DNA from 3 places in the Mesorhizobium sp. M0239 genome. Region 2 is predicted to be linked to each of the others. Evidence: predicted binding sites of a transcription regulator. Region 2 holds the regulator's gene; each other region holds the start of a gene.

Region 1 (10,203 bases), on a different contig from region 2:
GCGAAGCTGATAACCCCAGTTCGACTTGCCGACGGTGAATTCGAGCTTGTCGAGCAGCGGCTTGATCGGCGCTTCCTCGGCCTTAGCCCACGCAACATCGCGGCGGAACGGCGTGAAGCCGGCGCCCATATCGCCCTGATAGGGCCCGCCTTCCCGCACCGTGCCGATCGCGGTGAAGGCCTGCAGGCCATCTTTCTCGCCCAAAACAGTGGTCGGCGAATAGTAGACGATGCCATCGCCTGGCTTGACGCGACGCAGCGGTGCCGCCTTGCCGTGATTGACCTGCATGAAGCCGGCTGCGCGACCCCGCCGGACATGTTCGGCCGATGCCACCGCGATCCAATACGCGCTCATTTCTGGTCACCATCGGCTTGTGCGCCGTCGGACAGCCAATAGACGCGCAGGCGATGATTGTCGGGATCGAGCGCGACAAAAGTACGGCCGAAATCCATGTCGGTCGGCGTCTGCAGGATTGTCAGCCCGCGCCCGGACCAGTCGGCATGGGCGGCATCGACCGCATCGGGCGTATCCAGCGCAAACACGATTTCGGCGCCACCGCCTGACGTGGCGGCTGCCGGCTCCACCGTATGGCGCGACCACAGGCCGAACTTGAAGCCGGCATCGAGCACGAACAGCACGAAGGTCGGCGAACTTTCGACCGGCTGACGGCCGAGCAGCGCGCTGTAGAAGGCGCCGCTCTGCTGCGGCTGGTCGACATAGAGGATGACGAAATTCGGGGTGGTCATGTCTGCTCTCCAAGGTTCAGCGTTTCGACTTGGCGAACATAGGATGCGCTACTGTCAGTTTCTGGCAGTAGCCGTCACGAACCACGCGACGTGTCGAGCGTTGCCCGCCATTCCTTGAGCAGCGCCTGGCGACGATGGGGATAGCGCGTATCTGTTGCATGGAGTTCGGTAATGCGATCGGTGCGAAAATGCCGGAAATCGTGCCGCATCTCGCACCACGCCACCACCACCCGCACCTTGTCGAAGAAGCCCAGCGCAAATGGCCACACGACACGCTCGGACGCAGCGCCGCCAGCGTCGCGGTAAAGAAAGCCGAGCTTGCGCTCGTTGCGGATGGCCTGCCGTACGAGGCCAAGGTCGATGGTCTCGATGGCCATGGCGGGAGGGCCGACCAGCAGTGTGCTCGCGTCGAGATCCTCGCGCAGATCGTCCGGCAGGACAGCCGCGATCTTGGCCAACGCGTTGGCAGCGGCGGCCGAAAGACGCTGGTCCGGCTGCTTGGCGACCCAGCGCGAGCCGAGCACGATGGCTTCGATCTCCTCGTCGCTGAACATCAGCGGCGGCAGCATGAAGCCGGGCTTGAGCACATAACCGACACCCGCCTCGCCCTCGATCGGCGCGCCCTGGCCCTGCAGCGTGGCGATGTCGCGGTAGAGCGTGCGGATCGAAATCCCGAGTTCATCGGCCAGCGCTTGCCCGCTCACCGGCCGGCGATGCCGGCGCAGGCACTGGATCAGGTCGAGCAGGCGTTCGGAGCGGGACATCCGGTAGATTTGCCTGTTTCTTTGACATTGGTCCATCGCGGCCAACCTGAACCGGAGAGGCCGACCTGTCGGACTTGGTTGCGAAGCCGGTTGCCCTATGTCAAAAGCGGCCACCCCGTTCGGAGTTGCCCCCGCTTGAAGTCTTTTCGCGACAAACGCCGCGACAACCGTCCACATCCATCCGCGAAGGGTGCGGCGGACGTGTCGCGTCCGCGTCCCGGCCAGGCTCCCGCCAGACCGGAAGCGCCACCGCGCGAGCGCCATGAGGCGAAGACGGAAAGTCGTTCCGAACCGAACTCGGCGCCGCGCATCCTGGCCCGCCGCGAAGGCGCTCTGCCCGCCGAACATCTTCCCGTGATCCTGGAAGTGGCGCCCAATGCCGATTATGCGCTCCTCGACAGCGGCACCGGCCAAAAGCTCGAACAATATGGCCCCTACCGTATCGTACGGCCCGAGGGCCAGGCGATCTGGCAAAAGGCCTTGCCGGCAAAGGAATGGGAGCGCGCCGACGCCGTCTTCACCGGCGACACCGACGAGGAGGGTATCGGCCGCTGGCGTTTTCCCAAGCTGCCACTCGGCGAGACCTGGCCGATGAAGCATGACGGCATCGACTATCTCGGCCGTTTCACCTCGTTTCGTCATGTCGGCGTCTTTCCCGAGCAGGCCTCCCATTGGGATCACATGGCCGGGCTGATCGCGGCGGCGAAGCGGCCGGTCAAGGTGCTGAACCTGTTCGGCTATACCGGTCTCGCCTCATTGGTGGCGGCTCGCGCCGGGGCCGAGGTCACCCATGTCGATGCCTCGAAGAAGGCAATTGGCTGGGCCCGTGAAAACCAGGAGATGGCCGGCCTCGGCAGCAAGCCGATCCGCTGGATCGTCGACGACGCGGTCAAATTCGCCGAGCGCGAGGAGCGTCGCGGCAGCCGCTACGACATCATCCTGTTCGACCCGCCGGCCTATGGCCGTGGCCCCAAGGGCGAGGTCTGGCAATTGTTCGAGGACCTGCCTGATTTGACCGAACTTTGCCGGGCGATCCTGACGCCGAAGCCGCTTGCCGTGGTGCTGACCGCCTATTCCATCCGCGCCTCCTTCTTCGCCATCCACGCCTTGATGCGCGATACGTTTGCCGGCATGGGCGGCAAGATGGAATCGGGTGAGCTGATCATCCGTGAAAAGTCCGCCGGCCGGGCGCTCTCGACCTCACTGTTTTCGCGTTGGGTGGCTGAATGAACGAGCGGCATGCAGGCGCACCTGGCCAGGTGAAGGAGGTCACCAGCCTCGCCAATCCGCTGGTCAAGGACATCAAGGCGCTCGCGCAGAAGAAATTCCGCGACCAGCAGAACGCCTTCATGGCCGAAGGGTTGAAGCTGGTTATCGATGCGCTCGATCTCGGCTGGCAGATCAGGACGTTAGTTTTCGCCAAGGCAGGGCGCGGCAATGCGGCGGTGGAGAAGGTGGCCGCACGCACGGTTGCCGCAGGCGGCATGGTGCTAGAAGTGTCGGAAAAGGTGCTGGTCGCCATCACCCGCCGCGACAATCCGCAAATGGTGGTGGGCGTCTTTTCGCAGAAATTCCTCGCCTTGAAGGATGTGCGCGCCGACAATGGCGACGTCTGGGTGGCGCTCGATCGGGTACGCGATCCCGGCAATCTCGGCACCGTCATCCGCACCGTCGATGCCGTCGGCGCCAAAGGCGTCATCCTGGTCGGCGATACCACTGATCCATTCTCCGTGGAAACGGTGCGCGCCACCATGGGTTCGATCTTTGCCGTGCCGGTAGCCAAGGCGACGACCGAGGCTTTCCTTGCCTGGCGAGGCGGCTTCTCAGGCCTCGTCGCCGGAACCCACCTGAAAGGCGCCGTCGACTACCGCTCGGTCGATTTTTCCCGCGGGCCCGTGCTGCTGATGATGGGCAACGAGCAGCAGGGGCTGCCCGAAAGCCTGGCTGCGAGCTGCGACAGGCTGCTCAGGATTCCGCAAGCGGGCCGTGCCGATTCGCTCAATCTGGCCGTCGCCACCGGCATCATGCTGTTCGAGATCCGGCGCGGCGCGCTGAAGCTCGAGCCAATCCTGGACCAGCAATGAAGGTTGCCTGCCCGTGAGATCATGGACTCCCTACGCACTGCTCGTCGTCGCGGCCATCGCGCTCGACCAGTGGATAAAGTACCTGGTCGAGGCCGGTCTGCCTTTTCAGGAAAAGGTTGATCTGTTGCCCTTCCTGGCGCTGTTTCGCACCTACAATACCGGCATCGCCTTCTCGATGTTCTCATCCTTCGGCGACACCGGGCTGATCGTCATTTCGCTCGCCGTCGTTGCCTTCGTGCTGTTCCTGGCGACGCGGATCGCGCCGTCCCAGATCCTTGCCCGCACCGGCTTTGCGCTGATCGTCGGCGGCGCGCTCGGCAACCTGATCGACCGCGCCGTCTACGGCCACGTCATCGACTACATCCTGTTCCACACGACGGTCTGGTCGTTCGCCGTCTTCAACCTTGCCGACGCCTTCATCTCGGTGGGCGCGGCACTGGTCGTCTTCGACGAGCTGTTCGGCTGGCGGCGCGAGCCCGGGCCGTCCAACGCCAAGCCTTCCAAAGCCATGCCTTCCAAGGCCAAGTCTTCGAAGGCCAAGTCTTCGAAGGATTGACCCCGTGCCGCCATCGCCGCACAGTTCATGTCGCCAAACACGATCGCGGAGAAAGACATGTCCGAAACCTTCAAAGCCATCCTCGTTTCGCGTGACGCCGAGAAAAAGCAGTCGGTAACCGTGACCGATCTCACCGACGCCGACCTGATGGAAGGCGATGTCACCATCGCGGTCGAGGCAACGACGGTGAACTACAAGGATGGCCTGGCGATCACAGGCAAGGCGCCGGTGATCCGCCGCTGGCCGCTGGTGCCGGGCATCGATTTCGCCGGCACCGTCATCTCGTCTTCCCATCCCGACTGGCGCGCCGGTGACAAAGCCATCCTGAACGGCTGGGGCGTCGGCGAAACCCATTTCGGCGCCTATGCTGGCCGCGCCCGTGTCAAAGGCGACTGGCTGGTGCCGCTGCCGCAGGGCATCAGCCCGCATGACGCGATGGCCGTCGGCACCGCAGGCTATACCGCCATGCTCTGCGTCATGGCCCTGGAGCGGCACGGCATCCTGCCCGATCGCGGCCCGGTGGTGGTGACGGGGGCGGCCGGCGGTGTCGGCTCGGTCGCGGTCTCGATCCTGTCCAGCCTCGGCTACCATGTCATTGCTTCCACCGGCCGCAATGCCGAAAGCCCCTATCTGATCGACCTTGGCGCCGCCGAAGTGATATCGCGCGACGAGCTTGCCCAGCCGGCCAAGCCGCTGGCCAAGGAGCGCTGGGCCGGCGGCATCGACGCAGTTGGCAGCCACACGCTGGCCAATGTGCTCTCGATGACCTCCTATGGCGGCGCGGTCGCCGCCTGCGGCCTGGCCGGCGGCATGGACCTGCCGACCAGCGTCGCGCCCTTCATCCTGCGCGGCGTCTCATTGCTCGGCATCGATTCAGTGATGGCGCCGAAAGCAGTCCGCCTCGAGGCATGGCGCCGCATCGGCACCGACCTCGATCTTCAGAAGCTCGCCAGCCTGTCCAGCACCATCGGGTTCGACGGCATCGTCGATGCCGCGCGCGACATCGTCGACGGCAAGATCCGCGGCCGCGTCGTCGTGGATATGTGACTCCGCCCAACTGCCGGAAGGGATGGAATCGCCAGATCTGCGGCAAACCCGCCGCGCCTCGGCAAAAAGCGCTCATCCGCTAAAATTCGAACGATCCGCCGCAATTTTCCATAATCTCTGTCTGGCAAGGATTTCGCATGATCGCGGAATCCGGCAGCCAACAGGCGGACACTGGCGACGACGTCGATGCGGTGCTCCCGCCGCTGGTGCCCGAGCCGGAATTCTCCAGGCGCGAAAGCCTGCCCTTTCTGACATTCGTCGCCATCGTGGTGGTGGCCGGGCTGGCGCATCTGACCGGGGCACCAATCTTCATTAGCGTCGCATTGCTGGCAACCGGTCTTGCCGGTCTTGCCCTGCATCTGCGCGCCAGGCGGAGCGAACATCGCACCTCTGCCCTTCTTGACGAAACCACTGCCCGCAGCCGCGCCGAGATCGAGACGCTGGCCGACCGCATGTGGGAGATGCAGGAGAGCGATGAGCGCTTTCGCGGCCTGATCGACGCGCTTGGCGATCTCGTCATCCATCGCGACCGCGATGGCTACATCGTCTATGCCAACAAGGTCTTCGCCGATCTCGTCGAGATCGACCAGCGCGACCTTGCCGGCAAGACCCTGGCAGAACTGGGCATCGAGGTCGGCATGGTTCCCGATGCCGCCTTTTCCGACCATGAGTGCCTGAGTTCCACCGATGTCTCTATCAGCACGCCGAGCGGGCAGCGCTGGTTCTCCTGGATCGAACTGTCGGTGCGCGACAAGGACAGCGGCGCGGTTTCGCACCGCGCCATCGCCCGCGACATCACCGCCCGCAAACGCGCCGAATCCTCGCTGATCACCGCACGCGAACGGGCCGAATATGCCAGCCAGGCCAAATCGCGCTTCCTCGCCACCGTCAGCCATGAAATCCGCACCCCGATGAACGGCATCATGGGGATGGCCAGGTTGCTCGCCGACACCAGCCTGTCGCCGGAGCAGCAAACCTATGTCGGCGCGGTCTCGACCTCGGCCAGCGCATTGCTTGCCCTGATCGAGGATCTTCTCGACTATTCCAAGATCGAAGCCGGGCGTTTCGACCCCGAGCCGCAGCCGATGTCGGTGCGCGAGATCGCCGACAACATCATCGAATTGCTGGCAGCGCGGGCTTTCGCCAAGGATATCGGGCTGGGTTGCCATGTCGAACCCGACGTGCCGCAATTGATCACCGCCGATCCGGGCAAGGTGAGGCAGGTGCTTCTCAACCTCATCGGCAACGCCATCAAGTTCACCGACAGCGGCGGCGTGCTGGTGAGCATAGCATGCGCACGCACCGAAACCAGCGACCGCATATGCTTCACCATCGCCGATACCGGTCCGGGCCTGCGTGATGCCGACCTGGAGCGCATTTTCGAGGAGTTCGAGCAGGCCGACGGCACGTCGACACGCACACATGGCGGGGCCGGCCTCGGCCTTGCCATCTCCAGACGCCTGGTGGCCGCCATGGGCGGCACGATCTCGGTATCCAGCCGGCTCGGCCAGGGATCCGAGTTCGTCTTCGAAATCCCTGCGATAGCGGCCACCGAAGCGCCGCAGGGCCACCAGAATGCTCTCTCGGGCAGACGCGCGGTGATCCTGTCGAAGAACGCCGTCGAGGCCGACGCCATCGCCCGCACCATCCGCGCCAATGGCGGCGCGGTCGACATCGCCACCACTGCCGCACAGGCCGCGCCTTTCGCCGCCGGCTGCGATGCGATCCTGGTCGATGCAGCGATGGAAGAAGGCGACGGAAGGCTGCTCAAGCGCCTGCGCCAAAGCGGTTTCTCCGACTGTGAGGCGATCACGCTGATCGCGCCGACCGATCGCGGCATGCTTGGCGAGTTCCGAGCCAGCGGCTACGCAACCTTCCTGGCCAGACCGGTGCGTGGCGGAACACTTCTGCGTGTGCTGTTGAGCAGCCATGCTCCGAGCCTCGGCCCGCCGCAGCCGGAAAGGCGCGGCGCGCCGACGCTGCGCGCCGTCGGCAACCGCCAGCGCGGCCTGTCGGTGCTGATCGCCGAGGACAATGACATCAACGCCATGCTGGCCCGCGCCACGCTGCTGAAGGCCGGGCATCGCGTCAAGGTGGTCGGCAACGGCAAGGCCGCCGTCGAGGCTGTCACCGGCGCCGCGCACAAGGACCGCTTCGACGTGGTCTTGATGGATCTGCACATGCCGGTCATGGACGGGCTGGACGCGATTGCCGCCATCCGCCGCCATGAGGAAGAAAGTGCAGTGCGGCCGGTGCCGATCATGGTGCTGTCGGCCGACAGCCAGGAAAAGACCCGTCATGCGGTGTTGGCCCATGGCGCCAGCGGCTTTGTCACCAAGCCGCTCGACCCCGAGGCGCTGGTCAATGCTGTCGAGGGGCAGGTCGTCGCGGCCTGAGCTTTCCACCGTCATTCGGCACGGGCGATCACTTAAACGTAGCCGGTTGATCGTATTCGCCAGCCGACGAAGTATTGCCCATGACGTCGTATCACGGTACTGTCACAATCCTGTTGCACCTACACCGTATCCCCGTGCCAAGAGGGATGGCTCGAAGGAGAATCACTCGTGCATACAGTTATGCCGGAATGTGACACTCGGCCGAACGCCAGCAGCGCCTTGCTTGCCGGACGTAACGTCGATTCCGTCATAAAGGGCGCTGCGCTGGGCCGTATAGGCAATCTTGAAGTGCGGCTCGCTCGCAACGAGGCCGAGATCGCGGCCGCGCAGGAAGTGCGCTACCGGGTGTTCTACGACGAACTTGGCGCCAGGAAGGACCTGTTCCAGGCCCATGACCGCCGGGACGCCGATCGGTTCGATCCGCTCTGCGACCATCTGCTGGTTTTGGACACCACGCTTTCCGGTCCCGAACATCGCCGCATCGTCGGCACATATCGGCTGCTGCGGCAAGAAATCGCGGCCACGGCCGGTGGCTTCTATTCCGAAGGTGAATTCGAGCTGACCAAGCTCATCGCCCGCCACCCCGGCCAGCGTTTCCTTGAACTCGGCCGCTCCTGCGTGTTGCCGGAATACCGCTCGAAGCGCACCATCGAGGCGTTGTGGCAAGGCATCTGGGCTTACATCAATCATTACGAAATCGGTGTGATGACCGGCTGCGCGTCCTTTAACGGCACCGTGCCGGCAGCGCATGCCGAGGCGCTCACCTACCTCGCCCACCACTGCCGGACGAACTCGGCCTGGGACGTGCGCGCGGTGTCCGGGCGCTATTGCTCGATGGATCTGATGCCGATCGAGGCCGTCAATGCCAAGGCGGCGATCGCCGCGATGCCGCCTTTGGTCAAGGGCTATCTGCGCGTCGGTGCCCGCATCGGCGATGGTTGCGTCATCGATCGCGAATTCTCGACGGTCGATGTGTTCGTCGTGATGCCGGTCAAGGAGATCGGCGCACGCTACGTCAACTATTATGGCGGCGAAGCCCAGCGCTTCGCGGCGTGAGATTGAGTAGGCAGTAGGCAGTAGGCAGTAGGCAGTAGTGATGACGCCACGATTAAGCTCCTGTGACTACTGATTATTCCCTATTCCCTATTCCCTATTCCCTATTCCCTATTCCCTATTCCCCATTCCCTATTCCCTCTCTTCACGGAATATCTTCCGGCCGCCTGCCGGGTCGGCTCTTGTAGGACGGAAACGACCAGCCGAATTTGAGCGCACCACCGCGCACGAGGAACGCCGCCGCAAAACCGGCGAGGTCCGAGGCGAGCGGCGGCAGTCCGGCAAGTTCGCCAAGCGTGTAAAGGCCGGCACCCGCAAGGGCCGCCGTAACGTAGATCTCGGGCCTGAGCAGCACAGATGGCTCGCCGGCAAGGAGATCACGCAAAATGCCGCCGAAAGTGGCGGTGAGCACGCCGGTGATGACGGACACGACCGGCGAGCCTGTAATCGCAAGCCCCTTGGCCGCGCCCATCACCGAAAAAGCGGCGAGCCCGACGGCGTCGAGCCAGAGCAGCCATTTCCAGCGCGATTCGACACGATGCGCGCCGAAGAAGACCAGCACCGCAACCGCGGCGCAGACCAGCACATAGCCGGAGTTGGCGACCCAGAAAACCGGCAGGTTGAGGATAACGTCGCGAAGCGTGCCACCGCCTATCCCGGTGACGCTGGCCAGGAACAGGAAGCCGATAATGTCGAGTTGCTTACGCGAAGCCGCCAGCGCCCCGGTCGCCGCGAAGACGGCGACACCGGCATAATCAAGAAGCGCGATAGGGTTCATGAGGCCAAGGCAGTAGGGATTAGGGATTAGGCAGTATGAATAGCACGAAGCCGCGCGATGATACGACTGCCCTAGTTTCCTACTGCCTACTGCCTACTGCCTATTCCCTGCCTCACGCATCTTTCTCGGCCTGTTCGTTCACCGGCCCCGGCTCGACCGGTGCTTCAGCGGCGGCGAACTTTGGCCCGCCCTTGGCGACGCCCACCATGGCCGGGCGCAGCACGCGGTCGCCGATCGAATAGCCCGGCTGCACGACCTGGACCACGGTGTTGGCCGGGACATCCGGATTGGGCACTTCGAACATCGCCTGGTGGAAATTGGGATCGAACTTCTCGCCTTCAGGCGCGAGCTTCTTGACCCCATGCCGTTCCAGCGCCGACAGCATGGCGCGCTCGGTGAGGTCGACGCCTTCGATCAGCGCCTTGAAGCCGGCGTCACCCGATGCCTTGGCCTCGGCGGGAATCGCATCCAGCGCGCGGCGCAGATTGTCCGACACCGACAACATGTCGCGGGCGAAATTCGCGACCGCGTAGGTGCGCGCATCGTGCACATCGCGCGCCGTGCGGCGACGCAGGTTTTCCATCTCGGCCGCCACGCGCAGCGCGCGGTCCTTCAGCTCTTCATTTTCCTTCAGCAGCCGCACAAGGGCTTCATAATCACCGTCGGTGCTGCCTTCCGTGCGCTCGACTGTGGGCTCGGTCGCCTCGACTTCATCGGGCGCGCGTTCGTCTTTTGCCTGGTCGCTCATCGCCGTTTCCCGTCAATCTCGAATGATGTGG
Region 2 (10,203 bases):
GACTATGCCGGCCAGGTAGTATCCGAGGAACAGCGCCGGCTGGACACGCTGACGATGTCGCGCGAGTCGCTGATCGGTGAATGCACGGCAATCGTGCGGCGCCGCCTGGCAGATCCCGACCTGGACGTGCGCAGCATCGCCCGCATCGCGCTGGCGATCCAGGGCATTACCGACACCCGTGCCCGCGCCATGCTGTGGTCGCCGATCACGCCGCACACCGATATCGCCTTCGCTGACATATTCGAAGACGCGTTCGGCATCCCCGCCATAATGGAGAACGACTGCAACATGATGGCGGTGGCGCTGCGGTGGCGCGACCCCGATCGTTACCGCGACGATTTCATCGCTATCCTTTTGTCGCACGGCATCGGCATGGGCCTGGTGCTGAAGGGCGAATTGTTCACCGGCACCCATTCCTCGGGCGGCGAATTCGGCCACATGATCCATCGGCCGAACGGCGCGCTCTGCCGCTGCGGACGGCGCGGCTGCGTCGAAGCCTATGCGGGCAATTACGCCATCTGGCGCAACGCCAGGCAGATGGGCGAGGATGCAGAACCCGTCGCCGATGTCAGCGACGCCGACATGCGCGCCCTGGCTGCCGCGGCCCGCGAAGGTGACGGACCCGAACGGGAAGCCTATCGCAAGGCTGGCGAAGCGCTCGGCTACGGCCTCGGCAGCCTGTTCGCGCTGATCGATCCGGCGCCCGTTGCCATGGTCGGCGTCAGCGCGGCCGCCTTCGACCTGATAGAGCCGGCACTGCGCGAGGCGATTGCCCAGACCGCCGGTGGCCAGCACTCAAAATCGATTTCCTTCGACACCGAGCCGAACGAACTGCCACTGATCCGCGAAGGCTGCGCCATGCGGGCACTGATCTTCGTCGATCAAGAGATTTTTGCGCCGGGCGTGCAGGCGAGAGGGAGCGCCGGAAAGAGCGTGGCGTGAGGACCAGGGTCAAAATTGCGCGGTCCGCAACATCTACCGCTCCTTGAAAGCGCGCGCGAAGGAATCGCGCATCGGCCGTACGAGATACTCGAAGAAAGTCCGTTCGCCGGTGCTGATGAACGCTTCTACCGGCATTCCAGGGTAAAGCTGCTCCGCTTTCACGCCGGGCGGCAAGTTGGCGGCAATCTTCAGCTTGGCGCGGAAATAGGGTTCATGCGTAGCCTGATCGATAAGCCGATCTGCGGAAACCTGTGTCACCATGGCTGAAATCTCAGGGGTGAGCCGCATGTTCAACGCTGATAGTCGCAGTCTTGCCGGCTGGCCGACACGAACCTGGTCAATGTCTTTCGGCGGCAGCCGTGCATCGACGATCAAGCCCGATGCCGTAGGCAGAATCTCCATGATCTTCTCGCCGGGGGCAATCACGCTGCCCTTGGAATTGTAGGTGGACGATACCACGATGCCCGCCGCCGGCGCCTTGATCGTCGTCCGCCGCAGCACTGCCTCGGATGCCCGCATCTGTTCGTCAATGTCAGCCAGCGAAGAACGTACCTCGTCGAGTTTCGTCAGGGCTTCCTCCACGCGTTGCGTGGTCAGGCGCTCTATCTGCTCCTGGGCTTCGACGATCTGGGTGTTGGCCGATGCAAGATTTGCCTCCAGCGCCCCTGCCTGCCCGACGAGATCGGCCTCGCTACGCAAAAGCTGTGAATATTCAGTGCGATTGGTGAGGCCCTTGTCCAAAAGGCTGGTCTTGATGCCGAGTTCTTTCTTCACGACTTCGGCCTGTTGCTCAATGGCCTGTTTCTGGGCCTGCAATCCGACAACAGACTGGCGATGCATGGCAACCCGTTGCCTGAGGATCGATTGTTCCGATCGAAATCGGGCGAGCCTGGCGTTGAATTCCTTCTGCTGTTCTTGAACCAGGACCTCGAAATTGTGTTGGAACGGTGCCGGCGCAGCCTCTGTGATTGGCGCAAGCCGATCCAACCCGTCGCGTTCCGCCTCCAGCCGCGAGGCGCTGGCCTTCAACGCGATCGACTGTCTCGTCAGCCGGTTGAGTTCGGCTTGCGCGGCTGTTCGATCCAGCAGGATCAGTTCCTGGGCCTGTTGCACCCGATCACCCTCATGGACGAGCAACTCTTGGATGATGCCGCCCTCGGGATGCTGGATGAGGATGTTCCCGCCTGTCGCCGAGATTGTGCCTTGCGTGATGACCGCGCCGGACAACGGTGCACTGACCGCCCAATAGCCAAAGCAACCCATCAATATCGCCATTGCCGCGTATCCGGCGAATGCCACCCGGCGAATGTCGGTGCGTGCTGTGCCTTCCCGGACGAGGCTCTGTGCTGTCATCTTCTACGATCCAAAGCGGACACTATGAGGGGTGCCGCGGTTCGTCGTTGCAAAAGACCCTGTCACCGCCATGCTGCGCTGTGGGGCAAGGCCGATGCCGGCGATTGGCTGCCGCATCACGTCGCCGCTTGGACCGAAGGCTTCGATCACTCCGCTGCGTAGAAGCATCACGCGGTCGCAGGCTGCGGCGACCGAAGGGCGGTGCGTTATCACGATTGTCGTAACGCCCGCCGCTTTCGCGGCGGCAAGCACTTCTTCGAGCGCGGCTTCGCCGCTGCCGTCGAGATGGGTACTGGGCTCATCCAGAACGAGAACATGCGGATTGCCGTAAAAAGCGCGCGCCAGCCCGATCCTTTGGCGTTCGCCGCCCGACAGTGTTCTGTCCGACGAACCTATTCTGGTCTGATAGCCGTCTCGCTGCTCCAGTATCAGCTCATGCGCCCGGGCATTCTTTGCTGCCTCGACGATAGAGGCGTCATTCGCATCGGGTTCAAAGCGGGCGACATTTTCCGCGATCGATCCGGGAAAGAGCTCCACCTCCTGAGCGAGATATCCGATATGCCGGCCAAGCTGCTTCTCGTCCCAGGTTCTGAGATCGGCGCCATCAATCCTGACGCAGCCGCTGGTTGCCTGAATCGCACCGACAAGTAATCTTGCCAGGGTGGACTTGCCGGCTCCGCTCGGACCTATTATCGCCACCGCTTCGCCTGCGCCGATGCGGAAGTTCAGTCTCTTGATGATGGGTTCGGTGCCGGGTGTGGCGTTCGGCGCGACAAAGATGAGGCCCTGCACGACAATTTCGCCGGACGGGTCCGGCAAGGTCAGTTTTTGCGCATGCGCCGGATGGGCGGAAAACGCCTTGTCCAAACGCTTCCACGATCGTCTGGCGTCGACGATCTGCCGCCATGACCCGATCAGTTGGTCGAGCGGCTGCAGCGCACGGGACGACACCAGGGAAGACGCGAAGATCATGCCGGCCGTCATCTTCCCTTGCAGCACGAGCCATGCTCCGACACCCAGTATTGCTAGCTGAAGCATCATGCGTACGGCTCGCGACGTTCCACTGAAAATCGCGTTGGCCATCGACGAACGGTCATGCAGGACTAGCGCCTCCGCCACGTGCCTTCCCCACACTCGCGCGGCGTTTTGGATCATGCCCATGGCGCGCAGCGTCTCTGCATTCCGGGCAAAGGCCTGCTCCGACAGGCTGGCAACAGCCGAGCGTTCCGCCGACAAGGCATCATTCTTGCCGATGGCAAACTGATTTGCCACGACCAGCGCAAGCAACAGACCAGATCCCGCCAGCGTAAGCCAGAACAGCAAAGGATGGATGAGGTACAGCAGGGCGAGGAAGAACGGAGCAAACGGCAGGTCGAACAAGACCGCCGCGCCACGTGACCTGATGAAGGCGCATACCGAGGCAAGGTCGCGCAGTGGAGGCAGGGCTGCTCCCCCGGCGTACTTAGCCTCCAGCGAGACGGCGAATGTCCTCGCGCCCAGTCTGTTGTCGACAATGGCTGCAACGCGCTGCGTGTAAACGGAGCGGACCGCATCGAGGAGACCGAGAAAGGCGAGTGCGAGAACCGCGATAGCAGAGAGGTAAAGAAGCGTCTCGACGCTGGAGGAAGGCAGGACGCGGTCATAGACCTGCAACAGATAAAGGGGGATCACCAATAGCAGGATGTTGATGAGGAACGAAAAAACACCGACATCGGCGATGGCGCGCCTCAAGACTGCCCGCAGATCAGACCGTGCAATCATTCCCGCGCTCCTAACGGCTCATGGCCCCAACATAAGGGCGTCGCTTAGACCGAATGGTCGCCGGCGATGTCCAAGGGGTGGTGCTGCAGGTCGTCCAGCGTATAGGCGCGGATGTAGTCGATCTTCATCTCCGCTGGCGTAGCCAGATGGTCAGGAGGCTGGCCGGCAATGCCGCCCACCGCGAGATTGGCCAGCATATACATGGGATCGTGCATGTCGGCCGGCGTCGCTGCTTGAGCGACCTTTACACCATCGTAGGTCCAGACAAGCTCATCCTTCGTCCAGAGCAGGCCATAGGTGTGGAAACCGTCGGTATCCGCAACGTTCACCGTTGACGAAACCTTCGTGTGCGCTCCCGTCTCATTGGAATGCGCCGTCATGTAGAGCGTGTTCGGGTCCTGGCCGCGCGTTTCGACAACGTCCAGCTCCGGCGGCCACGATCCGTCCTCCGGAAGCAGCCAGAACGCCGGCCAGGCTCCGGCTGTTTCAGGAAGATCCGCCCGCATTTCGAAATAGCCGTAGGTTTGCGAGAAGGTGTCGTGGGTCGTCAGGATCCCCGAGGTGTATTCGTAGTTGTTGATCAGAGGCTTGATGTCCTCCGGCGCCTGCGCGGCGGTGATGGTGAGGACGCCGTTCTCAACGCTGAACGGATGGACCGAACTCGTCGGGCCATAATTGGCGTCGATATACCACTGCAACTCACCATTGCTGCTCAACGTGCTGCCGTTCGGCGCTCCCCACCAGAAATTGGAATTCCAGGTGCCGTCCTGCCCGTCCCGAAGGCTCAGCGTGTTGAAATCGTCGGAGAAGGACAGCGTCATTGCGGACTTGTCTATCGGAAGTTCGAACTGGGTGGGCTGCAGCTTGTCGATGGTCGTATTCTTGAACACCAGGATTTCGTCGGATCCGAGGTTCAGCATCACGTTCGATTCCACTTGGACCATCTGTGAACGGACGGCATCGAACGAAGTGAAATCGTAGCCGTTAAGGCGGAGCGCATCGGTCGCACCGAAATCGAAGATAAGATCGCTTCCATTACCTTTGGAGATGGCGAAAGTATCGGCGCCATCGCCGCCGATCAGGACATCATTTCCCTTGCCGCCATCCAGCGTCTGGTGACCTGACCCGCCCTTGATGATGTTGTCCAACGCATTTCCGAACGCAAATCGGTTGGTGCCGGTAACGACGAGGTTCTCGAAATTGTCAGGGAGCTTGTAGCTCATCCATGTGTCGATCGTGTCGATCCCTGCCCCAGGATCCTCGACCACCTTGTTGTTGGTGGAATAGAGATGATAGTAGTCGTCGCCGGCGCCACCGTGGATCGTGACAGTGACGCCGGTGTCTCCCCAGAAGGAGTCGTTGCCGGAGGTGCCATGCAGTTCCGGTCCAGACCCGGTGGCCGAGAACCAATGAGTGGAAGCGCCGGTGTAGGCAAGAGGGATGCCTTTGGCGTTTAAGACCGTGCTCATCAGAAATCCTTCCTCATGGTGTCCGACCTGGTCAAAGGTCCGGCGACCGCTCCCAAAGCAACGCTGCAAGGAACGAGATCGTTCCACGGAATCGTCATTCGATCCGAGACCGCAATAATCGGAAGGCGGATAATGAATAAGGAGGTGATGGCTCAATGTAAATTGAAGCAATTTAGTAAAATCGTATATTTATGCAGAACACACGTCGTTTAACGAACGTATATCTAAGTTAACTCAAATTTATTCTTGCATGGCTTTCTGGTCGGAGTCTGCGGGCAAGATGGCGACGTACCGCCAAGAGCGGTCATCCTCATCAGGTTTCGAATGACCGCATTTGGGCCAAAGCGTCACGTGCTCGCTCCCCATCGATGAGACGAGTGCAACATTCCACTCTTCGCGGCTGTTGGCGACCACGTGCTAATCGAGTTTTCCCGGTCACGATCTATCGGGACGGAACAGCCACCTAGTCTTCCCTGATCGCGTAACCCGCCCCACGGATGGTGCGGATGACATCAGGCATGCGGCCGTTGTTGACCGCCTTGCGCAGCCGGCCGACGTGCACGTCGACAGTGCGTTCGTCGATGTAAATCGTCTCGCCCCAGACATTGTCGAGCAGCTGGCTGCGCGAGAACACGCGGCCGGGGTGGCGCATCATGAATTCGAGCAGGCGGAATTCGGTCGGCCCGAGCCGGATCTCGCTCTTCTTGCGATAGACCCGGTGCGACTCGCGATCGAGCACGATGTCGCCGACCTTTAGCACGCTGGACAGCACTTCCGGCTTGGCCCGGCGCAGCAGCGCCTTGACCCTGGCCATGAACTCCGGCGTCGAGAACGGCTTGACCAGATAGTCGTCGGCGCCGGTCGACAGGCCGCGCACGCGGTCGCTTTCCTCGCCTCGCGCGGTCAGCATGATGATCGGCAGCCGCTCGGTCTCTGGGCGCATTCGCAGGCGCCGGCAGAGTTCGATGCCGGAAACCGCCGGCACCATCCAGTCGAGCACGAGAAGGTCGGGAACGTTCTCCTGCAGCCGGATTTCGGCCTCGTCGCCGCGCGTCACCACCTCGACCTGGTAACCTTCGGATTCAAGATTGTAGCGGAGCAGCACGCCTAGCGGCTCCTCATCCTCCACCACCATGATGCGTGGTGCGATCATCGGCTGGTCACCCCTGTTATGCCGCTGGCGCGGACATTGCCGTCTCGTCCTGCTTCGGACGATTGGCTGGCAGCTGCGTGCCGGTCAAAACATAGTAGGCATTTTCGGCGATGTTGGTCACGTGGTCGCCGATCCGCTCGAGGTTCTTGGCGCAGAACAACAGGTGCGTGCACGCCGTGATGTTGCGGGGATCTTCCATCATGTAGGTCAGCAGCTCGCGGAACACCGAGGTGTATTTGACGTCGATGCGTTCGTCATTGTTTCTGAGCGTGGCAAGCGCTGCCGGGTCGGCGGCGGCGTACTCGTCGACGACCCCCTGCACCTGGATCAGCACCAGTTGCGCCATCGCGTCGATCGAATGCGAAAGGTCGTGCGGCGTGACACTCAGCCCGACAGTGCCGACGCGCTTGGCGATGTTCTTGGCAAGGTCGCCGATGCGCTCAAGGTCGCCGGCCATGCGGATCGAACCGACCACCGCACGCAGATCGTTGGCCATTGGCTGGCGCTTGGCGATCAGCGTGATGGCGCGATCGTCCAGCTCGCGCTGGCGTGCATCCATGATGGCATCATCGGAAACCACGCGCTGCGCCAGCGCATTGTCCGAATTGAGCAAAGCCCTGGTCGAGCCACTGACCATCGAGCGGGCGAGATCGCCCATGTCGCGGATCAGCTGGCTGATCTGCTCCAGATCCTCATCGAAAGATGCGACGGTATGTTCACCCATGATCTTCGTCCCTCGTATGCCTGAGCTCAGCCGAACCGGCCGGTGATGTAGTCCTGGGTGCGTTTGTCGTCGGGGGTGGTGAACATCTTGTCGGTGGCGCCCTCCTCGACCAGATAGCCTAGATGGAACATCGCGGTGCGCTGCGACACGCGCGCTGCCTGCTGCATCGAATGGGTGACGATGACGATGGTATAGTTCTGACGCAGTTCGTCGATCAGTTCCTCGACGCGAGCGGTGGCGATCGGGTCGAGCGCCGAACACGGTTCGTCCATCAGGATCACCTCGGGTGACACGGCGATGGCGCGTGCAATGCACAGACGCTGCTGCTGGCCACCGGAAAGACCCGTGCCAGGTTCTTGCAAACGGTCCTTGACCTCGTTCCAGATCGCCGCCTTCTTCAGGCTCGACTCTACGATCTGGTCCATGTCGGCCTTGCGCTTGGCCAATCCGTGGATGCGCGGACCATAGGCAACGTTCTCGTAGATCGATTTGGGGAACGGATTGGGTTTCTGGAACACCATGCCGACGCGCGCCCTGAGTTCGACGACATCGATGTTCTTGTCGTAGATGTCTTCTTCGTCGAGCGTTATCTTGCCGGTTACCCGTGCTGAATCGATGGTGTCGTTCATGCGGTTGAGGCAGCGCAGGAAGGTGGACTTGCCGCAGCCGGAGGGGCCGATCAGCGCCGTCACCTGGTTCAGGCGGACGTCGAGATCGACGTCGAACAGCGCCTGCTTCTCGCCATAGAACACGCCGACCTTGTCGCCGCGCATTTTGATTACTTCGTTCGACTTCATCTTGTCGCCCACTGCGTTTTCAAGGGACTGTTCGGTCATGATGTTCATACCAAGATGCCTTTTTTCTACCAGCGCCGCTCGAACCGACGCCGAAGCACGATCGCGGTGATGTTCATGGCCATGAGGAAGACGAGCAGGATGATGATGGCGCCGGACATACGCTCGACGAAGGCGCGTTCGGCCTCGTTCGCCCACATATAGATCTGCACCGGCAGCGCGGTGGCCGGATCGAAAGGCGTCGTCGGTGGATCGGCGACGAAGGCGACCATGCCGATCAGCAGCAGAGGCGCGGTTTCGCCGAGCGCACGCGCCAGACCGATGATGGTGCCGGTGAGGATGCCGGGCGCGGCAAGCGGCAGGATGTGCTGGAACACCATCTGCATCTTGGAGGCGCCAAGACCGAGAGCTGCCGAGCGGATCGACGGCGGCACCGCTGCAAGTGCGGCTCGCGTCGCGATGATGATCGTCGGCAGCGTCATCAGCGTCAGCACCAGGCCGCCGACGAAGGCGGCAGAGCGCGGCATGCCCAGGAAATTGATGAACACCGCGAGGCCGAGCAAGCCGAAGACGATTGACGGCACTGCGGCCAGATTGTTGATGTTGACCTCGATAAGGTCGGTAAAACGGTTCTTCTTGGCGAACTCCTCCAGATAGATGGAGGCGGCGACGCCGATCGGCAGCGCCAGGAGCAACACGATCACCATCATATAGAACGAGCCGATGATCGCCACGCCCATGCCCGAGGTTTCCGGGCGGCTGGAGGCGCCGTAGGTGAACAGGCCGCTGTTGAAGTGCTCGGCCATCGCGCCCTCGGCCTTGAGCTTGTTCATCCAGGTGATCTGCTGGTCCGAGACCTTGCGTCGCGCTTCCTCGACGCTGAGGTCGATCTGACCCTTGAAAGCCGAGTCGAGATTGGCGGCGGCGAGGATGTTGACGTCGCGCGTCGTGCCGATCACGGACGGATCGGCGGCAACGATGTCGCGCAACTGGACGCGGGCGCCTTCCGACAGGAAGCCCTTGAGCTGCTTGATCGCCGGCTTGTCGTCGGGATTGATGCCGAGCTTGGCCACCAGCGCGTTTTCGGCGAGCTTGGGATAATTCGCCTTGATCAGAACGCTCGGATCGGTTGCGCGTTTGCCGGAAGGATCGATCACCTTCTCGTCGAACGAGATCGGCAGTGATACCGTCGTCTGCCAGAAGGCGGTGTAGCCTTTCGAGACGATGGTGATCAGCATGATTGCCAGGAACGCCAGGCCTACGGAAATCGCCACGACGCCATAGATGCGGAATCGGCGCTCGGCAGCGTAACGGGCCTTCAGGCCGATGTCGCGGCGCGGATGGGCCGCCGCCCTGACCATCGTATCCATGGAAATGTCGGTCATTCGTACTGCTCCCGATATTTGCGCACGATGTAGAGCGCGACGATGTTCATCACCAACGTCAGCGCGAACAGCGTCAGGCCGAGCGCGAAGGCGACCAGCGTCTGCGGCGAATTGAACTCGAGGTCGCCGGTGAGCTGGTTGACGATCTTGACGGTGATGGTCGTCATCGCCTCGAACGGGTTGATGGTGAGGTTGGCGGCGACGCCCGCCGCCAGCACGACAATCATCGTTTCGCCGATAGCGCGCGAGGCAGTCAGCAGGACGGCGCCGACGATGCCGGGCAGTGCAGCCGGCAGGATCACCCGCTTGATCGTCTCGGAGCGGGTCGCGCCGAGGCCGAGCGACCCGTCGCGCATGGCACGCGGCACCGCGGTTATGATGTCGTCCGAAAGAGAGGACACGACCGGGATCAGCATGACGCCCATGACCAGGCCGGCGGTGAAGATGCTCTGGCCCTGGATGAAGGGCGAACCGCCGGTCAGTGCCGCGGACAGGTCGCGCAGGAATGGCCCAAGCGTGACGACGGCGAAGATGCCGTAGACGATGGTCGGTATGCCGGCCAGCAGTTCAAGCGCCGGCTTGACCACCGAGCGCACCCTGGGCGTTGCGTATTCGGCCATGT
Region 3 (10,203 bases), on a different contig from region 2:
AACCAAATCCGCCCGAGGTGACGAAACCGACGCGCCGACTGTCATGCCAGACTGGCTCGAAACCGCTGGCATCGGCATCAATAGCGTCGATCTCCAGCGTCACGATCCGTTGCGAGGCACCGGCGTCGCGCTCCTTCAACGCCGCTTCGCGACCGGTGAAGTCACCCTTGCCGAAAGCGATGAAGCGGTCGAGACCGGTCTGGCCTGGGGTATAGCCCTGCGTGAATTCCCGCGACCAGATGCCGAAGCTTTTTTCCAGTCGCAATGCGTTGAGCGCGTAATAGCCGATTTCGGCCAAGCCGAGATCCTCGCCAGCGCCCAGCAGCGTGTCGCGCAGAGTGGCATGCATGGTCACGGGGCAACTGATTTCGAAGCCGAGTTCGCCTGATATCGACAGCCGCGCAACACGTGCCTGCACCATGCCGATATCAAATGCGCCGCAGGCCATGAACGGCAGCGCTGCGCCGGAAACATCCTGATGCGTCGTTCGCTCCAGTATTTTGCGCGCGTTCGGCCCGGTCAGCAGAAAGCCGCTCATCGTGTCGGACAGGTCGGCGACGGTGACGCCTTCAGCCGCATGGCTCTCGAACCAGCGCATGTGGAATTCCCGGAGATAGTAGGAGCCCATCAGCCAATAGCTGCCGCCGCCCCAGTTGAAGACGGTGAGGTCGCCCTTCAGCCGTCCGTCAAGACCGAGCATTGGCGCCAGGCCGGCCCGTCCGGGTTTCGGCAGCTTGCAGGCGAGCAGCCGGTCGAGCCAGGCTTCCGCACCTGGCCCCGCCACCGCATAGCGCGAATAGGCCGAGATATCGACGAGACCGGCGGCGCGCCGCACCTGCAGCGCCTCGTCGCCGACGATGTCGAAGGCGTTGGAGCGCCGCAGCGTCGTGTTCTCGGCAAATCCCATCGGCGCGAAATAGGCCGGGATTTCCAGCCCCCAGGAAGCCGTCCATTCGCATCCCGCGGCCGTCATGCCGTCATAGGCGCCGGGGCGTTTCAGCGGCCGGCCGGCGGGCAGCCGTTCATTGGGAAAGGTCATGACGAAGCGGCGCGAATAGAACTGGCGCGTGGTCTGCTTGAGATATTCCCGGTTGGCGGCGAAGGCGCCGTAGCGGGCGATGTCCATGCCAAAAATGTCGGCCTGCGGTTCGCCGTAAATCATCCATTCGGCCAGCGACTTGCCGACGCCGCCGCCCTGGCTGAAACCGGCCATGACGCCGCAGGCGACCCAGTAATTCTTCAGCCCCCGCACCGGCCCGACAATCGGATTGCCGTCCGGGGTGAAGGTGAAGGCACCGTTGACCCATTTGCGGATGCCGGCAGTCGCCAGGCAAGGGAAGCGCTCATGCGCCTTGGCGAGTTCCGGGCTGATGCGATCGATGTCTTCCGGGATCAGCTCGATGCCGTAGTCCCATGGCGCACCATCCATGTTCCAGTGCTTCGGATTCTGCTCGTAAACGCCCAGCAGCACGCCCTTGCGCTCCTGCCGGAGATACGAAAAGCCATCGAGATCGACGGCGATGCCGATTTCCCTGTCCAGCGCCGCGATCTCGGGAATGTCCTCAGTGATGAAATAATGGTGCTCCATCGGCGTCACCGGCAGGTCGACGCCGGCCATGCGGCCGAGCTGCTTTGCCCACAGCCCGCCGGCATTGACGACATGCTCGGCGATGATGGTGCCCTGCTCCGTGATGACATCCCAGCGACCGTCGGCGCGCGGCTTCAACTCGACGACCCGGTTGCGCAGGATGATGTCGGCGCCGCGCTTCTTCGCAGCACCCGCATAGGCATGCGTCGTGCCGTACGGGTCGAGATGGCCTTCGTTGGAATCATGCAGCCCGCCAAGCACACCGGTGACGTCGACGATCGGGCAGATCGTCTTGATCTCATCGGGCGTTACCAACCTAGCGGTCTCGATGCCGACCGACTGGAACACCGCCCAGGCCGATTTCAGCCACTCCCAGCGCGCGGGATCGCTGGCGATGTTGACGCCGCCCTTCATGTGCAGGCCGATATCCCAGCCGGATTCGGCCTCGATCTCCCGGTAGAGATTGATGGTGTAGTCCTGCAGCGCCGCCACGTTGGGATCCGCGTTGAGCGAATGGAAGCCTGCCGCCGCGTGCCACGTCGAACCGGCCGTCAGTTCGGCGCGCTCGATCAGCGCCACATCCCTCCAGCCGAACCGCGTCAGGTGATAGAGCACCGAGGCTCCAACCACGCCACCTCCGATGACGACTGCGCGGTAGTGCGACTTCAAGGCTTCCCCTCCACGGTTAGTCCGAAGGCTGGAGCATATATTCACTGGACATAAGTGTCTAGTGCCGCGCGCGCGCATCGTTTTTCGTCGACCGCCGGCATGCACCGCGCGCTGTCACGTAAGCATCATGTTCGCGCCGTAGACCGCGTTTCGGGGAGGCCTGCGCGGCATCATCGATGTCGCGCCTCGCGGCACATCCGTCACAAAGAGGATTATCCATGAAACACCTGTACCGAACCGCGTCGCTCGGCGTCGCGCTGGCCTTGTTCACCGCCTTGACGCCGGCGCTCGCCGACAGCACCGCGACCGTCGGCGGCCTCGTCAACAAGGGGCTGGTCGGTGTCGGCCGCATCCCGGCCGCTCAGCGCGACAAGTTCGGCGAGACCTTCGGCTCGGGCTCCGGCATGGCGATCGACACATCAGGCTGGACGCACGGCGCCGATGGTTACAAGGGTTCGCTCTGGCTGCTGCCCGACCGCGGCTACAATGTCGTCGGCACCACCGACTACCGGCCGCGCCTCAACACCATCGGCATAGAATTCATGCCGACCGCATTGGGTGCCGCACCCGCTGCCGGCCAGGAGCAGACGGGCGTCAAGGCGACGCTCGCCGACACCATGCTGCTCACCGACGACAAGGGCGCTGATGCCACCGGCCTCGACCCGCTCAACGGCGTGCGCGCGGCAAGCGGCGACATGCCGATCCTGCCGCAAGCCGACAATGGCAAGCTGGCGCTCGACAACGAGGCGATCGTGCGGCTGCCCGACGGTTCGATGTTCATCTCCGACGAATACGGCCCGAACATCTATCGGTTTTCCGCCGACGGGCATCTGCTGTCGGCAACCCAGCCACCGGCCGCCCTCGTGCCGATGCGCCACGGCACGCCGAACTTCGCCTCGGACAATCCGGGACCCGGTGCCGCCGAGCCCGATCCGAAGGATCCCGAAACCGGCCGCCAGAACAACCAAGGCCTCGAAGGCATGGCAATGACGCCAGACGGCAAGTTCCTGATCGCCGTGCTGCAGTCGGCGCCCCGGCAGGACGGCGGCGATTCGCCCGCCACGCGCCAGAACACCCGCGCCCTGGTCTACGACGCATCCGACCTCGGCCATCTCAAGCTGGCGCATGAGTATGTCGTGCCGCTGCCGGTGTTCAAGGATGCCAAGGGCAAGACCAAGGTCGCCGCGCAGAGCGAGATCGTGGCACTGTCGGATCAGACCTTCCTGATGCTGGCGCGCGACAGCGGCAACGGCCAGGGGCTGAAGGGCCACACCTCGCTCTATCGCCAGGTCAACGTCGTCGACCTATCCACCGCGACCGACATCGCCGGCGGCGCCTTCGACGCCGCTGACAAGCCGGTCGCCCCCAAGGGCGTCGTCGACCCATCGGTGACACCGGCCAAGCTGACGCCATTCATCGACATCAACGACAGTGCCGAGCTCGGCCGCTTCGGCCTGCACAATGGCGCGCCCAACGACCAGGATAACCTGTCCGAGAAGTGGGAGGCGATGTCAGTGGTCAGCGTTCTGGATCCGAAGCTGCCCGACGACTACTTCCTGTTCGTCGCCAACGACAACGACTTCCTCGCCCAGGACGGTTTTCAGGTCGGCGCGCCCTACAAGGCCGAAGACGGCGCCAATGTCGACACCATGTTCCTGGTCTATCAGGTCACGCTGCCGGGTCTGGCCAAGAAGTAACCACCACTGCCCGGGCGGGCGCGCTTGGCGCGTCCGCTGGGGCTCGCGGCTGGGCATGAACGGGGCAGCGGCCTTTCAACCGTGCGGCGCGTTCGCAAGGGTGCATCTCGGTCCCGCCTGCGATATCATCGTGGACTGGATCCCAAATCACCATCTGCCGAGCTGCCCGCCATGGACGAAAAAATGCCCGCGCGCCGGCGCACCGGCGACCTGACCAGCGGCCCGATCCCGCGCACGCTTCTGCTGTTCGCCTTGCCGGTGCTCGGCTCCAACGTGCTGCAGTCGCTCAACGGATCGATCAACGCCGTCTGGGTCGGCCGTTTCCTCGGCGAATCGGCGCTGACCGCCACCTCCAACGCCAACCTCGTCCTGTTCCTGATCCTCGGCACTGTGTTTGGCATCGGCATGGCGGCCACCATTCTGGTGGCCCAGTCGGTCGGTGCCCGCGACCTGCCCGAGGCGCGCCGCATCGTCGGCACCAGCGCGACGTTCTTCTTCCTCGTCTCGGTTATCTTCGCGGTCTGCGGCTGGATCTGGGTCGACGCCATTCTCAACACGCTCGGCACACCGGCCGATGCCTTGCCGCTGGCCCGGTCCTATCTGCGCATCATCTTCGTCGCCGTGCCGATGATGAACCTTCTGTCCTTCGTCATGACCGTGCTGCGCGGTGCCGGCGATTCACGCACGCCCTTCTTCTTCATGGCTCTGGCCGTCGTCCTCGACATCGTGCTCAACCCATTGCTCATCCGCGGCATCGGGCCGTTTCCCGAGCTCGGTATCGCAGGCTCCGCCACGTCGACGCTGATCGGCCAGACGGTAAGCGTGATCGCCATCCTGATCGTGCTCTATGTGCGCAAGCATCCGCTGCGGCTGGCCGGCGCCAACCTCGCTCTGTTGCGGCCCGATCCCACCTTGCTTCGCATCGTCGTCTTCAAGGGCGTGCCGATGGGTCTGCAGATGATTGTCATCTCCGCGGCTGCATTGACAGTGATGGGCATGGTCAACTCCAACGGCTCGCAGGTCGCCGCCGCTTACGGCCATCGCCGCCCAGCTGTGGACCTATATCCAGATGCCGGCGCTCGCCATCGGCGCCGCGGTGTCCTCGATGGCGGCGCAAAATGTCGGCGCCGGGCGCTGGGACCGGATCGGCCGCATCGCCGCCTCCGGTGTAGGCTTCAACCTGGTCCTGACCGGCGCGCTGGTTGCCGTGCTGTCGGTTTTCGACCGTTCGGTGCTGAGCCTGTTCCTGAGCAGCGACAGCGCGGCGATCGACATCGCCGTCCACATCAACAATGTCGCCTCGTGGTCGTTCATTCTGTTCGGCATAACCATCGTGCTGTTTGCCACCGTAAGAGCCACGGGTGCCGTGATGCCGCCGCTGATCATCCTGGTCATTTCGGTGCTGATCGTGCGCACCGGCTTTGCCTATTTCATGCGTGGCGTGATCGGCGAGGAAGCGCTGTGGTGGAGTTTCCCGGCCGGTTCAATCAGCTCGCTTATACTGGCCTCTGCCTACTACCGTTTCGGCCGCTGGCGCACCACGCACATGATCGAGAACAGGCCGGCCGCCGGCGAGCCGCCGGACACCGGTCTTGGCGTGCCGCGCGGACGCGCGCATCTTTCGCCTGAAACACCGAACGGCTGAAGCCAACCCGGTTCCGCTGGACAGCTCCAGGGCTCAACGCCCGTGTTGTTTCAGCTCAAAAGCCAGTGCCACCAACGCAAACGCCACGATCACGCAGGCGAACGCCAGGCTGGCGGCGATGGGACTGGCATAGGTCGAAACGATGCCGATGCCGATGACGGGCAAGGCGTTGCCGACAAAGCAGCAGATGAAGAAGCTGGACACCACTTCGGCGCGACGAGCCTTCGGCGCGATCTCGTTCACCACTTGCAGCCCGCCACGGTAACCAAGCGCCGCCGCAACGCCGCAACAGGCCGTCGCAGCAACCATCAGTGCCATCGAGGCCAGTGTCTGCGCCGCCACCACCAACGAGACGCTTGGGATCATCAATGCCAGCGCAGCCAGCATCGCTTTGTTGCTCTTCATGTGCATCAGAACGACAATGCTGATCGCGGTGACGATCGCCAGTTCGAAGAACAGCGCGCCGGCGACGGCGTGGTTGGTCACATGCAGCTGCTGCGCCAGGATGCTCGGCGCCAACGCGGCGTAGAACCCGACCAGCGCCATCGCGCCGAAGCCGGTCACCGCCGGCGCGACGAAGCGCGCACGGATTTCCTCCGGGACGGAAAGTTGCGGCCGCAAGGAAAGCCGCCGCAGGCCGCCCGGCTTCGCCACCGTTTCGCGAGTGCGCCAGACCAGGATCGTTACCACCAAAAGTGCTGCCAGATAGACGATGAAGATCAGCCGCAACGGCCATGGCTCATATTCAGCCAGAAGTCCCGAAATCAGTGCGCCGAAGCCGAGGCCGAGGAAATTGGTGCTGGTGGCGATCACACTGGCGCGCGACTTGTCCGCGCCGGGAAGAAGCTCGGCAATCCACGCGGTTCCGGTCCCCGCGCCGACGCCGATGCCGAGCCCGCTCAGGATGCGGGCGACGTCGAGCGAGACGACGTTTCCGGCAAACAGGAAGACAAGCGCACTGACGATGGCGACAAGCATCGCCGCCAGGCTCGCGGGCCGGCGCCCGACGACATCGGAGACCCCGCCGAACATCACCAATGCCGCCAGATTGCCGACGACATACACGGCGTAGATCAGCGTCAGGGTGATTTGTGAAAAGCCGAATTGCTGCTTGTACACGATATAGAGCGGCGTCAGCACCGTGCTGCCGGCAAACAGCACCGCAATCATCGCGGCGACGGTGGGGATTGCAAGAGCGTCGCCACCTGCTCCTTCGTGCGTATGCGCAAAATTGCGAATGGCCATGGCCAACCTCGTCACCATTTTCGGGGATCGAGGATTTTAACGCGGTTTCATCCACGACGTTCCAGCCGACAGGGAGGCTCCTGACAGCACCGTGGACATTGCTTGAGCGAGATATCTGCCGGCTGAACAGGCTCGGATCGGGGCCAGCGGCTCCGATCCGTCATCTATCGCTCAACCGGTCGGCCTCACCTGCAGGGGAAGCCGGGCGCGATCTTGCACTTGCCGGGGCGCGGCTTGTGCGGCGGGCGATGGTGTGGAGGACGGTGCGGCCTGTGCTGCCAGTGCGGCCGATGCGGCGGGCGCACGATGATGATCGGCGGGCGAACGATTTGGGAGCGTTCGAGATAGCCGGCGCTGGCCCAGCCGCTCACGCCGCCGCCGTGGATTCTACACCAGCCCGGCTGGCAGCCGGTGACATTGACCCTGAAGCCGGCGGGCAGCGTTCCCACCCTGGCGTATCCCGCTCCCGGCCCGCTGCGGACGTTAAGGTTGGTCGAGGTGTGGGCGCTGTAGGCGAAGGCCGCGGCCGACGTCCCGAAGACCGCGGCCAGGATGGTCGCGACCACAAGCAGAAAACGAAATCTCATCAGTCCCCTCCATTCGAATCCCGGCCGTACATCTGCTTCGGCCAAGACTGCCCTGCAAAGGAGCGGCCAAGCCAAGAAAAGTCAACGGTGGGCGGCCGTAATCGTCCTGACCAGCGGGACTGATGCCGGATTTTCCTTGGACATGGTTGAGGAATTCCCCGGTTGCCATTTATTGGCTCCCCAACATCCGCTAGCGTTTACTCTCTCTTTCGACAATTCATCGCGGGCAAAGGTGGGATCCATGGGCAAAGGCAGGGTCGAGGCATTCACCGACGGCGTCGTGGCTATCATCATCACCATCATGGTGCTTGAGTTGAAAGTGCCGCATGGCGAGGATTTCTCCGCCCTGGTGCCGTTGTGGCCGATCTTCTTCTGCTACGTGCTGTCCTTCATCAATGTCGGCATCTACTGGAACAATTTGCACAACATGTTCCACGCCGTGCAGCGGGTCGACGGGCGCGTGCTGTGGGCCAACCTCAATCTGCTGTTCTGGCTGTCGCTGATGCCGGTGACCACAGCCTTCATGGGCGAGAACCACTTTGCGCCGGTGCCGGTCGCCGTCTATGGCACCGACCTCGCGCTATGCGCCATCGCCTACACCATACTCGCCGCCGCGCTGCATCGGCTTCACGGCAATTGATACCGCCTTTGCCAAGGCGCTGGGTACTGACCGTAAGGGGAAGCTCTCGCTGGCTGTCTACATCGCAGCCGTCGTGCTGACCTTCGTCAGCCAGTGGATCGGCGTCGCACTCTATGTGCTGGTCGCGATGATATGGCTCGTACCGGATACGCGCTTTGCGCGGGTGATTGAAAAGTAGCTGTCTTCACGCATTTTCAAGGCAAAGCGTTGCACGTCTTTCCCAGAGTTGCGCTACTTGCGCATCGCTTTCAGTTTTTCCGCCACCGATGCGGCAAGGTCGGCATAGCGCTCCTCCAGCCGTTCCGCGGCCTTGATGATCGAGAAATCATGGCCGAACTTTTCCAGCGCCATGCGCAGCTTCTCGACGAACTCGGCTTGTTTCTCCAAGGCGGAAAAGAGCGTCTTCACCTGCGTTTCGCTGATGTCGGGATTGGCCAGCATCTGCGGCACCTCGCGGCCCATCTGGTCGCCAATGGCGGTCTGTTCTTTCAGGATTGCAACCCAGTCCGTCAATCAGGAAATCTCCGTTTGTCCCCAGGGCTAAAGTTTGTTTTGTCCCCAGGGCAAAATCTCTTTTGCGGAGGCAAAGGGCAACATGCGCAGCCTCGACCGAACTGGTCAACCCGACAAGGCGAGCAGAGGCTTGCACCGACCGGTTCCGGCGCTAAGTTCGGCGCATCGAACAAGGAACCCATCGCCCATGATCACCGACGCCGAGATCCAGACCGCCCTGCCCGCGCTTGCCCCAGGCAATGCCGCCGTGATCACCGGCGCCGCCAGCGGCATCGGTCTGGCGGCCGCCAAGCGGCTTGCACTGATGGGCATGAAGATCGTGCTGGCCGACATTGGCGGCGCGCGGCTTGACGACGCCTCGCGCGCCGTTTCTGCGATTGCCGGCGACGATGCCGTGCTTGCCGTCGCCGCCGACGTTTCGAAGGCGGATGAGGTGGACCGCCTCGCCGAGAGGGCGTTCGGCGCCTTCGACGGCGTGTCGCTGCTGATGAACAATGCCGGCGTCGGCGACAATCCCGGAAAGCCATGGGAAAACCGCGACGCCTGGAAACGGCTGCTGGACATCAATTTCTGGGGCGTCGTGCATGGCGTGGAGGCCTTCGCGCCGCGAATGCTGGCCTCGGCCGGGCCGGGTTTGATCGTCAACACCGGCTCCAAGCAAGGCATCACCACGCCGCCCGGCAACCTTGCCTACAATGTCTCCAAGGCAGGGGTGAAAACCTTCACCGAGGGCCTGGCGCATGCGTTACGCAACGAACCCGGCGCCCATGTCGCTGCCCATCTGCTGATCCCCGGCTTCACCTTTACCGGCCTGACCGAGGGCGCGACGGAAAAACCGGCCGGCGCCTGGACCGGCGAACAGGTTGTGGATTTCATGCTGGAATCCCTGACCAGAGGCGATTTCTACATCCTGTGCCCGGACAATGAGGCGGCCCGCCCGCTGGATGAAAAGCGCATGGCCTGGGCGATCGGCGACATCATCGAAAACCGCCCAGCCCTGTCGCGCTGGCACCCGGACCACAAGGACAGTTTCGCGGCGTTCATGAAAGGCTGATTTTCAGGCCGCCTGCTTTTTCGACCCTCGCTTCCTCGCCACAACCTTCTTCGCCGCCGTGTCGGCGATCTGTTCGTCATGCCGCTTTGCCGCACGCTCGCATTTGGCGCGGATTTCCTCGACTTCGGATTCGGTCAGATGCTCGATGCCTATGAAGTGGTTGTGGCCCTTGCCGACCCGGATCAGTTCGTCGAGTTTGGCCTGGATCGCCGCGCCGTCGCGGTTCTGAGTGTTCTGGATCAGGAAGACCATCAGGAAGGTGATGATGGTCGTGCCCGTGTTGATGACGAGTTGCCAGGTGTCCGAGAAGCCGAAGAACGGACCGCTCACCGCCCAGACGATGATGATCAGGCAACAGACGGCGAATGTCGGCGGCAGGCCGGCTATGCGGGCGACCCAGTTGGCGACCTTGGTGAAATGCTTTTCCATCTATCGAATCCTCGACGCTGCGGCGCGATGAGAAACAACCAGCGACCGTTTCAGGTTCCCGAGTCAGACAAATACCCAGCTGCAATTGAGTACACGCATAGGGAGAATAGTCAGGAAAACACACCTTATGTGTTCA

Evidence for each region. The regulator PhoB, encoded in region 2, activates phosphate uptake and scavenging genes when phosphate is short. The targets are predictions, from matches to a motif close to TGTCATNNANCTGTCAT.
Region 1: a site for PhoB is predicted at 7,694-7,710, ahead of olsB (l-ornithine N(alpha)-acyltransferase). Genes of this name have one in related genera too.
Region 3: a site for PhoB is predicted at 2,370-2,386, ahead of NKI99_RS14435 (esterase-like activity of phytase family protein). Genes of this name have one in related genera too.

The regions. Positions count from the first base shown of each region.
Region 1 covers NZ_JAMYSG010000005.1:45,614-55,816, reverse strand. The annotation lists gene NKI99_RS06130 (EVE domain-containing protein) at 1-354, opposite strand, end outside; gene NKI99_RS06125 (VOC family protein) at 351-746, opposite strand; gene NKI99_RS06120 (helix-turn-helix transcriptional regulator) at 821-1,510, opposite strand; gene NKI99_RS06115 (RsmD family RNA methyltransferase) at 1,646-2,740, shown strand; gene NKI99_RS06110 (TrmH family RNA methyltransferase) at 2,737-3,594, shown strand; gene lspA (signal peptidase II) at 3,608-4,150, shown strand; gene acuI (acrylyl-CoA reductase (NADPH)) at 4,208-5,197, shown strand; gene NKI99_RS06095 (response regulator) at 5,335-7,593, shown strand; gene olsB (l-ornithine N(alpha)-acyltransferase) at 7,774-8,649, shown strand; gene NKI99_RS06085 (trimeric intracellular cation channel family protein) at 8,792-9,424, opposite strand; gene grpE (nucleotide exchange factor GrpE) at 9,537-10,172, opposite strand.
Region 2 covers NZ_JAMYSG010000019.1:65,880-76,082, reverse strand. The annotation lists gene NKI99_RS20630 (ROK family protein) at 1-942, shown strand, start outside; gene NKI99_RS20625 (HlyD family type I secretion periplasmic adaptor subunit) at 976-2,295, opposite strand; gene NKI99_RS20620 (type I secretion system permease/ATPase) at 2,299-4,026, opposite strand; gene eglC (endo-1,3-1,4-beta-glycanase EglC) at 4,101-5,525, opposite strand; gene phoB (phosphate regulon transcriptional regulator PhoB) at 5,989-6,678, opposite strand; gene phoU (phosphate signaling complex protein PhoU) at 6,695-7,402, opposite strand; gene pstB (phosphate ABC transporter ATP-binding protein PstB) at 7,429-8,247, opposite strand; gene pstA (phosphate ABC transporter permease PstA) at 8,265-9,581, opposite strand; gene pstC (phosphate ABC transporter permease subunit PstC) at 9,578-10,203, opposite strand, start outside.
Region 3 covers NZ_JAMYSG010000012.1:33,088-43,290, forward strand. The annotation lists gene NKI99_RS14430 (GcvT family protein) at 1-2,257, opposite strand, end outside; gene NKI99_RS14435 (esterase-like activity of phytase family protein) at 2,476-3,954, shown strand; gene NKI99_RS14445 (hypothetical protein) at 4,633-4,995, opposite strand; gene NKI99_RS14450 (MATE family efflux transporter) at 5,024-5,599, shown strand; gene NKI99_RS14455 (MFS transporter) at 5,633-6,844, opposite strand; gene NKI99_RS14460 (SH3 domain-containing protein) at 7,030-7,431, opposite strand; gene NKI99_RS14465 (TMEM175 family protein) at 7,673-8,071, shown strand; gene NKI99_RS14470 (hypothetical protein) at 8,303-8,584, opposite strand; gene NKI99_RS14475 (SDR family NAD(P)-dependent oxidoreductase) at 8,772-9,638, shown strand; gene NKI99_RS14480 (low affinity iron permease family protein) at 9,642-10,067, opposite strand.